DNA from 3 places in the Adlercreutzia rubneri genome. Region 2 is predicted to be linked to each of the others. Evidence: predicted binding sites of a transcription regulator. Region 2 holds the regulator's gene; each other region holds the start of a gene.
What was found. Region 2 encodes LexA, which represses DNA repair genes until DNA is damaged. Its sites were predicted from a motif close to CNAACANNTGTTNG; they were not measured.
Positions count from the first base shown of each region.

Region 1 (3,279 bases), on a different contig from region 2:
GTAGTGGATCGTCCGGCCATACAGTATGTGGTGGAAGAGGGTCTGGCTTCCGGCGCTGATGAGGTCGTGATCGTCAACAGCCGCGAGAAGAAGGCCATTGAGGACCACTTCACGCCGAACCCGGAGCTGGTGGCGCTTCTGCGCGAGCGCGGCAAGGACGCCTACGCCGACGCGGTGGAGTACGTCGGCAATCTGCCCGTGAGCTACGTTTACCAGGAAGAGGCGCTGGGGTTGGGGCATGCCGTGCGCTGTGCGGCGGCCAAGACCGGCGACGAGGCGTTCTACGTGCTGCTCGGCGACGTGCTCGTGCCGGGCAATGAGATGCTGCCGGCCATGAAGGCGGTTTCCGACGCCCATGGCGGCGCCAGCGTCATCGCGGTCATGCCCGTGCCCGACGACCAGGTGAGCCGCTTCGGCGTCATCGCCGGGGCCCCGGTAGCCGAGGATGTGTGGAAGGTGGACTCGCTGGTGGAAAAGCCGGCGCTTGAGGATGCACCGTCGAACCTGGCGGTGTTCGGTCGCTATCTGCTCTCGCCCCGCGTGATGGAGCTGCTGGCCGATGTGGAGCCGGGGATGGGCGGCGAGATTCAGCTCACCGACGCGCTGGACGCGGTGCTTGACGAGGAGGAGATGTATGCGCTTGTGGTGGATCCGGCCGACGGCTTCGACACGGGCACCGTGGAGAGCTGGCTCGAGACGAACAACGTGTTGTTCGGCCGCCGGCAGGGATAGGCGTTCCCGCTGGTGAGGTTTCTTCTAAAATGTGAAGAATTACTTAACGATGAGCCTATGAATCCACAAGTTCACCATGGGTGCATCATAGGGAATTCAAGGGTGGCTGTTATACTGACGTCAGCAAGTGAGACAACCCCTCCGATCACTTGCCTGCTTTGTCTCTTTAAAGCAGAAAGCGGCTCCGCGAGAGTCGCATCCCCCCTCCTTCTGGCCCGGCGGCCCCCTCCGCCGGGCCGCTTCTTTTTGCGGGCGTAATTGCATCGCAATTACGCCCTGTCGACGCTGCGCGGCGGCGATGCGCCCCATCTTGCCCCTTGTTTCGGGTGCTGCGCGGCACGAAGGCCGCTTGACCCGAAGGCGGGGCAATCTGAGGCGCCTCGCCGCCGCTCGCTGGCTTCCTTGGGCGCACCTCTGAGTGGGTTCACGGTTGCGGGCTCGGCCCTTCGGGCCATCGCTAGCGTTCTTTTATCGGACGAACGACCAAAAACATTTGTTCTATTGTTTTGGCGGGCTCCGTGGTACCATTACGGGCTATGGATACTTTGTTTACTGCTATGGAAAATGATCGGAAGCGGGACGTGGCGCCGCTGGCGGTGCGCATGCGGCCGCGCACGCTCGACGAGGTGGTCGGGCAGGCGGAGGCTGTGGGCGAGGGCAGCTGGCTGCGCGCGGCCATCGAGAACGACGCCTTAAGCTCGGTCATCCTCTTCGGGCCGGCGGGCACGGGCAAGACCTCGCTCGCCCATGTCATTGCGGAGTCGACCCGCGCCACCTTCGTGGAGGTATCAGCCATCGGGGGCACCGTGTCCGACTTGCGCCGGGAAATCGATGCGGCGGAGAAGCGGCTCGTCATGGGAGGCCTGCGCACCATCCTGTTCGTCGACGAGATTCACCGGTTCAATCGCAGCCAGCAGGACGCGCTTCTGCACGCGGTGGAAGATCGCCTTGTGGTGCTTGTGGGCGCCACCACGGAGAACCCGTTTTTCGAAGTGAACTCCGCCCTCATCTCGCGCTCGCGCATCGTGGAGCTGCATTCGCTCGCCGATGATGAGATCGCCGAGTTGGTGGGCCGTGCCGTGGCCGACGATCGGGGGCTTGCCGGCTGCTATGCTCTGGAAGATGAGGCCACTTCTGCCATCGTCACTCTGGCCGGCGGCGACGGCCGCGGGGCGCTCACGACGCTTGAGCTGGCCGCCGGCATGGTGGCTCCGGGCACGCGCGAGGCGCCGGTCGCCATCACCGAGGCCATGGTGCGGGCCGCCACGCCCCACCGCGCGCTGCCCTACGACAAGAACAAGGACATGCACTACGACATCATCTCGGCGTTCATCAAGAGCATGCGGGGCAGCGATCCGGATGCCGCCGTTTACTGGCTCGCCCGCATGATCGACGGGGGAGAGGATCCGAAGTTCATCGCCCGGCGCATGTACATCGCTGCCTCGGAGGATATCGGGAACGCCGACCCCCAGGCCCTGCTCGTGGCCGAGGCCGCCTTCCGGGCTGCCGAGGTCATCGGCTACCCGGAGTGCCGCATCAACCTGGCCCAGGCCGCCATTTACTTGGCGCTGGCGCCGAAGTCCAACAGCGCCGAGGCCGCGATCGATGCGGCGCTGCGCGAAGTGCGCAACGGCCCGGTGCGCAAGGTGCCCGATTACCTGCGCGATCGTCATCGCCCCGGCTTGGAAAACTACGGCGAGTACAAGTACCCCCACAGCTACCCGGCCGGCTGGGTCGATCAGCGCTATCTGCCCGAGGGCCTTGAGCGCGGCTGTTTCTACCAACCCGGCGAGCGCGGCTGGGAGGCTTACCGCACCGACGCCGCTGCCCGCGACCGTCAGGGGAGTTGAGTCGCGGCTCGGCGTGTTGCGCCCGCCGCGTTGCGGGCGCCGCGCAGCGAGCCAGGCATCGTGTTGGGGCGACGTGCCGGCGAGGGCGCCCCAGCGCGGGTGCCGCTGGCGATGCCGCTCGCGTGTGACACGATGTCAACTTCCGTTTACGGAATGGCTACTATGCGGACGCGTTCCGTGGAGGCCCTGCGCAACTTAATTAGAATGACTCCAGTAATGGTATAGTCAGGTCTTCGGAATTATAAGGAGGCTCATCATGGATTTCGCAGGGATCGTGGACATCGCGCTGCCCGTCGTCTACGTGCTCGTCGGCGCGGTGCTCGTATGGTTCGTCGTGGAATTGGCGCTGACCATCCGCTCGACGCGTTCGACCATCGACGACGCCCATAAGGAGCTCACGCCCACGCTGCAGAACGTGGAGAAGATCACCGCCCAGGTTGATCCCCTCATCGCCCATGTGGATGCCCTGGTAACTGACCAGATCGACCCGCTGCTGACCCGCGTGAACGAGATCGCCGAGGAAGCCAAGCCCGCTGTGGGCCGCGTCGATCCGCTGGTGGAGCGTCTGTCGCTCACGGTGGACGCGGCGAATTTGGAACTCATGCGCGTCGACCAGATTCTGGAAGACGTGACCCAGATCACCGATTCCGTCTCGAAGGCCGCCGGTGCCGTGGATACCGTGACGAGCGCCCCGATC
Region 1 covers NZ_WPOO01000021.1:7,569-10,847, reverse strand. Annotated here, with positions in the region: gene GO707_RS10120 (UTP--glucose-1-phosphate uridylyltransferase) at 1-732, shown strand, start outside; gene GO707_RS10115 (replication-associated recombination protein A) at 1,269-2,582, shown strand; gene GO707_RS10110 (DUF948 domain-containing protein) at 2,839-3,279, shown strand, end outside.
Region 1: the regulator LexA is predicted to act here: its motif matches at 1,219-1,232, upstream of GO707_RS10115 (replication-associated recombination protein A).

Region 2 (3,279 bases):
GCGAGCTCTCGGGAAGCTCATAAGTGTTATGTAAAGTAATGGTGGGGGTAGCGATGATCACGAGTTGGGCGATGCGCTCGCCCTTTTCGTAATTGAACACCTCCGTTGGATCGAGATTGATGAGCGGCACCTTGATCTCCCCCCGGTAGCCGCTGTCTATGAGGCCCGGGGCGTTCACGATGGAGATGCCCTGTCGTGCCGCCAGGCCGCTTCGGGGAATGATGAGCCCCGCATAGCCCTCGGGAACGGCCAAGGCGATACCGCAGGGCACGAGTGCCCGCTCGAAGGGCAAAAGCGTGCCGCCCTCGGCGGCGCGCAAATCGAGACCCGCATCGCCCGGACGGGCGTAGGCGGGCGCTTCCAGGGTCTCGTCGAGCTGCTTGAAAAGAACGTCCATGGATCAGCCCAGCTCTTTCAGGGCCTCGGAGAACTCCTCCACATTCTGGAAATCCTTGTAGACGCTGGCGAAGCGAATATAGGCAACGTCATCCAGAGTGGCCAGACGGGCCAGTACCAAATCGCCCAAATCGCGCGATTTGATCTCGTTGCGCTGACTCGATCGCAATTCCGCCTCGATGCTCGTGATGAGTCCGTCGATCTTCTCGGGCGTGATGGGACGTTTCGCGCAGGCGATGAGCAATCCTCGCATGAGCTTCTCGCGGTTGAAGACCTCCGATGAACCGTCGGCCTTGATGACGAGAATGGGATTTTCGGCGAGCCGCTCGTAGGTGGTGAATCGCGTGCCGCACTGCAGGCATTCGCGACGGCGCCGGATAGAGGCGCCGTCGTCGGCCGATCGCGAGTCGACGACTTTCGATTCCTGGTAGCCACAGGAAGGACAGCGCATAGGTTCTCCTTCTCACTTTGATAAGTTGATTGCTTATCATACCCTATCAGACCTAGCGCGCTCCCCTCTTCAAAACATTGCTACCTTCACGACACCCGCCCTCGACGCTCTAGGCGAAGAAGATGAGGAATGACGCGATGGTGCTGAGCGTGAAGGCTATGGAAAATTCGATGCGTGCCATTTTTTACTCCTGACCTCTTGCGTAGAACCTTTGTTCGCAGTTATAATAGAGCGAACAAAGGTTCACGTCAAGAGATTTTTCAAACAAATGTACGCTTTTGTGAAAGGATGCGCTATGACCCAGAAAGTGACCAAGCGGCAACAGGCGGTTCTCGACTGCATCGAAGCGTGCATTCGCGAGAAGGGCTACGGCCCTACGGTGCGCGAGGTGTGCCAGAGTTTGGGGCTCTCCTCCCCTTCCACCGTCCATGTCCATTTGAAGGCACTTGAAGACAAGGGCTTCATCAAGCGCGACCCCCTTAAATCCCGCTCCATCGCGCTTACCTATCCCATCGAGGAGGTTCCCTCCCCTGTCACGGCTTTCGCGGCCGCCTACAGCAAGCTCGTCAATGTGCCCTTGGTGGGCAACGTGGCTGCCGGCTCCCCTATTCTCGCCGAGGAGAACATCACCGACACCATCACGCTGCCCACCGATATCGTCGGCGATGCCCCCTCCTTCATGCTCTCGGTGCGCGGCGAGTCCATGATCGAGGCCGGCATCAACGATGGCGACTACGTGGTTGTGAAGGAGCAGCCGGTGGCCAACAACGGCGATATCGTCGTGGCCATCATCGACGACGGCGCCACCGTCAAGCGCTTCTTCCGCGAGGCCGACCATATCCGCCTGCAACCGGAGAACTCGACGATGGATCCCATCATCACCACGGACTGCTCCATTGCCGGCAAGGTGGTGGCCGTGTTTCGGCGCCTGTAGCGCCTTCGCCGCGCCGATAGGCCGCGAGTCCTCCCCTTTCGGTCAATCAAGAGCGCCCCTGCTCCGGATGCGAGGATCCGGAGCAGGGGCGCTCTTTCGTTTCTGGAGCGGTGGTTTCCTCAAGCGTCGACGTCCGAGACAAGGTAAGGGGAGAACGCGCTGACGAAGGCAGGGGCCGCGAGCAGCTGCAGGCGCGTGCCCGTGGCCTCGTGGCTCTCGGAGATGATGTGGCAGCGCTCGTGGGCCAGCGATACCAAATCCCCCCGTTGGTACGGCACGAGCACGTCCAGCTTGGCGTCGGCGGACGAGGCGGCCTGGGCGATGGCGCCCACGAGTTCCTCTATGCCCTCTCCAGAGCGGGCGGACACGAACCGGGCGCTCGGATAACGCCTTTTAAGGCCGGCCAGCGTCTCGGCGTCCAGCAGATCGCATTTGTTGAAAGTGGCGATCGTGGGAATGCTCTGGGCCCCTATCTGGTCGAGCACCTCGCACACGGCCTCGATCTGCCCCTCGAACTCCGGCGAGGAGGCGTCGATCACGTGCAGGATGAGGTCGGCTCCGGTGATTTCGTCGAGCGTCGACTTGAAGGCCTCGACCAGGGTGGTGGGCAGCTTCTGGATGAAGCCGACGGTGTCGGTGACGGTGACCTCGCGGCCCTCGGGCAGTTCGAACTTGCGGGTGGTGGAGTCCAGCGTGGCGAAGAGCTTGTCGTAGCTGAGCACGTCGGCTCCGGTGAGCCGGTTGATGAGCGAGCTTTTCCCGGCATTGGTATAACCGGCCAGTGCCACTTTGAACATGCCGCTGCCGTACCGGCTCTCACGCTGCAACGAGCGCACGTCGGACAGACGCTCAAGCTCGCGGCGAATGCTCGTGATGCGCTTGCGCACCATGCGGCGGTCCACCTCCAGCTGGCTTTCGCCCTCACCGAAGCGGGATCCCACGCCGCCTCCCATGCGGTTCGAAGCGAGGTGGGCCCACATGCCGCGCAGGCGCGGGTACAAGTACTGGTTCTGGGCGAGACGCACCTGCAGACGCCCCTCCTTGGAGGTGGCGTGCAGGGCGAAGATGTCCAGAATGAGGGCCGTACGGTCGATGACCTTCACGGACTTGTCCATGACCTTCTCCAGATTGGCCTGCTGGGAAGGTGTCAGCTCATCGTCGAAGATGACGAGGTCGGCCTCGTGCGACCGTGCCAGCTCGGCGATTTCGTCGGCCTTGCCCGTGCCGACGAAGGTGCGCGGGTTGGGCGCGTCCAAGCGCTGGGTCGTCGTGGCCACCACATCGGCTCCGGCCGTATCGGCCAGACGTTCCAGTTCGGCCAGGGAAGATTCCAAGGGCCACGGCAGCCCCGGGCGCTCGACGCCCACGAGAACGGCGCGCTCGCGGCGCTCCTCGGCCTTGGTGGCCGGACCCTTTTGGATGACGGATTCGTATTCGGTCATAGCATGCTCCTTTGCTTCAAGTAACGACGGATCCCATGAGGGGAAGGCGGTGCAAG
Region 2 covers NZ_WPOO01000001.1:201,741-205,019, forward strand. Annotated here, with positions in the region: gene dut (dUTP diphosphatase) at 1-397, opposite strand, end outside; gene nrdR (transcriptional regulator NrdR) at 401-847, opposite strand; gene lexA (transcriptional repressor LexA) at 1,143-1,781, shown strand; gene hflX (GTPase HflX) at 1,901-3,223, opposite strand.

Region 3 (3,279 bases), on a different contig from region 2:
CCGATGTCGTCATGGCCGTGCTGGCGCCGCTGGAGGTGCGCATCGAGCGCGCCGTGAAGTCGGGCTTTTCCGAGGAGGACGTGCGTGCCCGCATCGCCCGCCAGATCACCGACGCCGATCGCATCGAGGCGTCGGATGTCGTTTTCAACAACGACGGCACCCCCGACGAGCTGCGCAACGAGGTCATCTCCTGGTGGAACGAGTACAAGAAGACGATCTAGTGGGATGTATTCTCAGGTTTTAGCGAAGGCCCTGAGAGCGCTAGTTCTCGGGGCCTTGCTTTGGCTGTATGAAGGTAGCGATGAATTCTCTGGCGCGCTCATCCTTGGCTTGCGCAATTAGGTCTTCTGCGCTTAAGCCTTCTGGCCATGGCTTGGAGAAAGCCGCTCTTTCGGCAATCCTCTGATCTGCTCCCTTGAGTTTATCAAGTTTTCGAGCTATCTGTTCGTCTTCTTCTCTCACGATTACCACAGTCCCAGCAGATGTTGCATCCCCAGGCTGGCACCTGCTATGCAGATCCAGCAGATGAGGCCCATGAGGATGGGCTTGCCGCCGGATTTCACGAGCTTCACGAGGTCGGTGTTCAGGCCAATGGCGGCCATGGCCATGATGATGAAGAACTTGGAAAGCGTCTTCAGCGGCGCGAACACCGCCGCATCGGCGCCGGCGGCCACGGCGATGGTGGTGATGATGCTGGCCACGAGGAAGAACAGGATGAACATCGGGAAGGCGCGCTTCAGCGAGAAGTTGCCGAGGCCGTCGGCGCCCTCCTTGCGGGCCATGACGATGCCGAGCACGAGCGTGATGGGGATGATGGCGAGCGTTCGCGTGAGTTTCACGATGGTGGCGTCGTCCAGGGCGTTCGAGCCGGGGTGCATGCCGTCCCAGGCAGCTGCGGCGGCGGTGACCGACGAGGTGTCGTTCACGGCGGTGCCGGCGAATAGGCCGAAGCCCTCGTTGGACATGCCGAGCATGCCTCCCAGAGTTGGGAAGATGAGCGCCGCCACCACGTTGAACAGAAAGATGACCGAGATGGCCTGGGCCACCTGCTCGTCTTTGGCGCGGATGACCGGGGCCGTGGCGGCGATGGCCGACCCGCCGCAGATGGACGAGCCCACGGCGATGAGCGTGGCGATGGCGGAATCCACGGACAGCACGCGGTAGAGGATATAGCCCACGATGAGCGCCGTGGCGATGGTGGTGAGGATGATAGGCAAGCTCTCGGCGCCTACGGCCGCGATCTGGGCGAGGTTCAGCCCGAAGCCCAGCAGGATGACCGCGTACTGCAGCACCTTCTTCGCCGTGAAGGCGATGCCGTCCTGCACGGTGCCGCGCGCGGGCTGCTTCCACCAAAGGGCGATGACCATGCCGATGAGGATGGCGAACACCGGGCCGCCCACCACGGGCAGCGCCTCGCCGAGAAACCAGCAGGGAAGGGCGATGGCCGCGCACAGGCCGACGCCGGGGGCCACGTTCTTCACGTTCGCCACGATGATCTCCTCACGTCGCGGGATGTCAACAGCGATTGCAGAGTATAGCACTCATGGTTGGACGGATCGTGAACTTTAAGCGAACATCTGTTCATTTCTTGGGGAAGGTGCTAGACTGTTCTCCTTATAGCGAATTACTGTGAGAGGAGGGATGCGCGTGTCCACTCATCTTTCCAATATAGAAGGTATGGAAATGGCGGGGAAGTTGCCGGAGGTGCGGCTGGCGAACACCCCGTTCAAGGTGGTCTCGCCCTTCGAGCCCTCGGGGGACCAGCCCGAGGCCATCGCCACGCTCGCGAAGGGGGTGGAAGAGGGCCTGCGCTACCAGACGCTTCTGGGCGTCACCGGCTCGGGCAAGACCTTCACCATGGCAAAGACCATCGAGGCGGTGCAGAAGCCCACGCTCGTCATGGCGCCGAACAAGACGCTGGCGGCCCAGCTGGCGGCCGAGCTGAAGGAGTTCTTCCCCGACAACGCCGTGGTGTACTTCGTCAGCTACTACGACTACTACCAGCCCGAGGCCTACGTGCCCTCCTCCGACACCTTCATCGAGAAGGACGCCTCCATCAACGAGGAGGTGGAGAAGCTGCGCCATGCGGCCACCTCGGCTCTGCTCTCGCGGCGGGACGTCATCGTGGTGGCGTCGGTGAGCTGCATCTACGGCATCGGCTCGCCGATGGACTACGCCGGCATGGCGGTGTTCGTCGACAAGCAGAAGGAGATGGATCGCGACGAGGTCATCCATGAGCTCATCGACATCCAGTACGACCGCAACGACTACGAGCAGAAGCGCGGCACCTTCCGCGTGCGGGGCGACGCGCTGGACGTGTTCCCGCCCTACGCCGACCATCCCATCCGCATCGAGTTCTGGGGGGACGAGATCGAGTCCATCGACGAGATTGACCAGGTCACGGGCGAGGTGCTGAATAGCTACGAGGCGCTGCCCATCTGGCCCGCGTCCCACTACGTTACGGCGCGGCCGAAGATGGACAAGGCTCTCGGCACGATTCAGGACGAGCTGCGCGAGCGCCTCATGCAGTTCAAGGAAGAGGGGAAGCTCCTGGAGGCCCAGCGCCTGGAGATGCGCGTGAACTACGACTTGGAGATGCTGGAGACCATGGGATTTTGCTCCGGCATCGAGAACTACTCGCGGCATCTGGACGGCCGCGCGCCGGGCGAGCCGCCCTACACCCTCATCGACTACTTCCCGAAGGACTTCCTCTGCATCATCGACGAGTCCCACGTCACGGTGCCGCAGATCCGCGGCATGCACGAGGGCGACCGCTCCCGCAAGATCACCCTGGCCGAGCACGGCTTCCGCCTGCCTAGCTGCCTGGACAACCGCCCTTTGCGCTTCGACGAGTTCGAGGAGCGCATTCCGCAGTTCATCTACGTATCGGCCACGCCGGGCGATTACGAGGAGCGCGTGAGCCAGGCGAAGGTGGACCAGGTCATCCGCCCGACGGGCCTTTTGGATCCGGAGATCGTCGTGCGCACGAGCGCCAGCCAGATCGACGATATCATCGACGAGGCGAAGGAGCGGGCCGCGCGAAACGAGCGCGTGCTCATCACGACGCTCACGAAGAAGATGGCTGAGGATTTGACCGACCATTTGCTGGATCAGGGCGTGAAGGCGCGCTACATGCACTCGGACATCGCCACCCTGGAGCGTACGGAGATCCTGCGCGATCTGCGCCGCGGTGAGTTCGACGTGCTCGTGGGCATCAACCTTCTGCGCGAGGGACTCGACTTGCCCGAGGTGTCGCTCGTGGCCATCCTGGATGCCGAC
Region 3 covers NZ_WPOO01000013.1:17,469-20,747, forward strand. Annotated here, with positions in the region: gene coaE (dephospho-CoA kinase) at 1-221, shown strand, start outside; gene GO707_RS08075 (YeiH family protein) at 465-1,490, opposite strand; gene uvrB (excinuclease ABC subunit UvrB) at 1,684-3,279, shown strand, end outside.
Region 3: the regulator LexA is predicted to act here: its motif matches at 1,571-1,584, upstream of uvrB (excinuclease ABC subunit UvrB).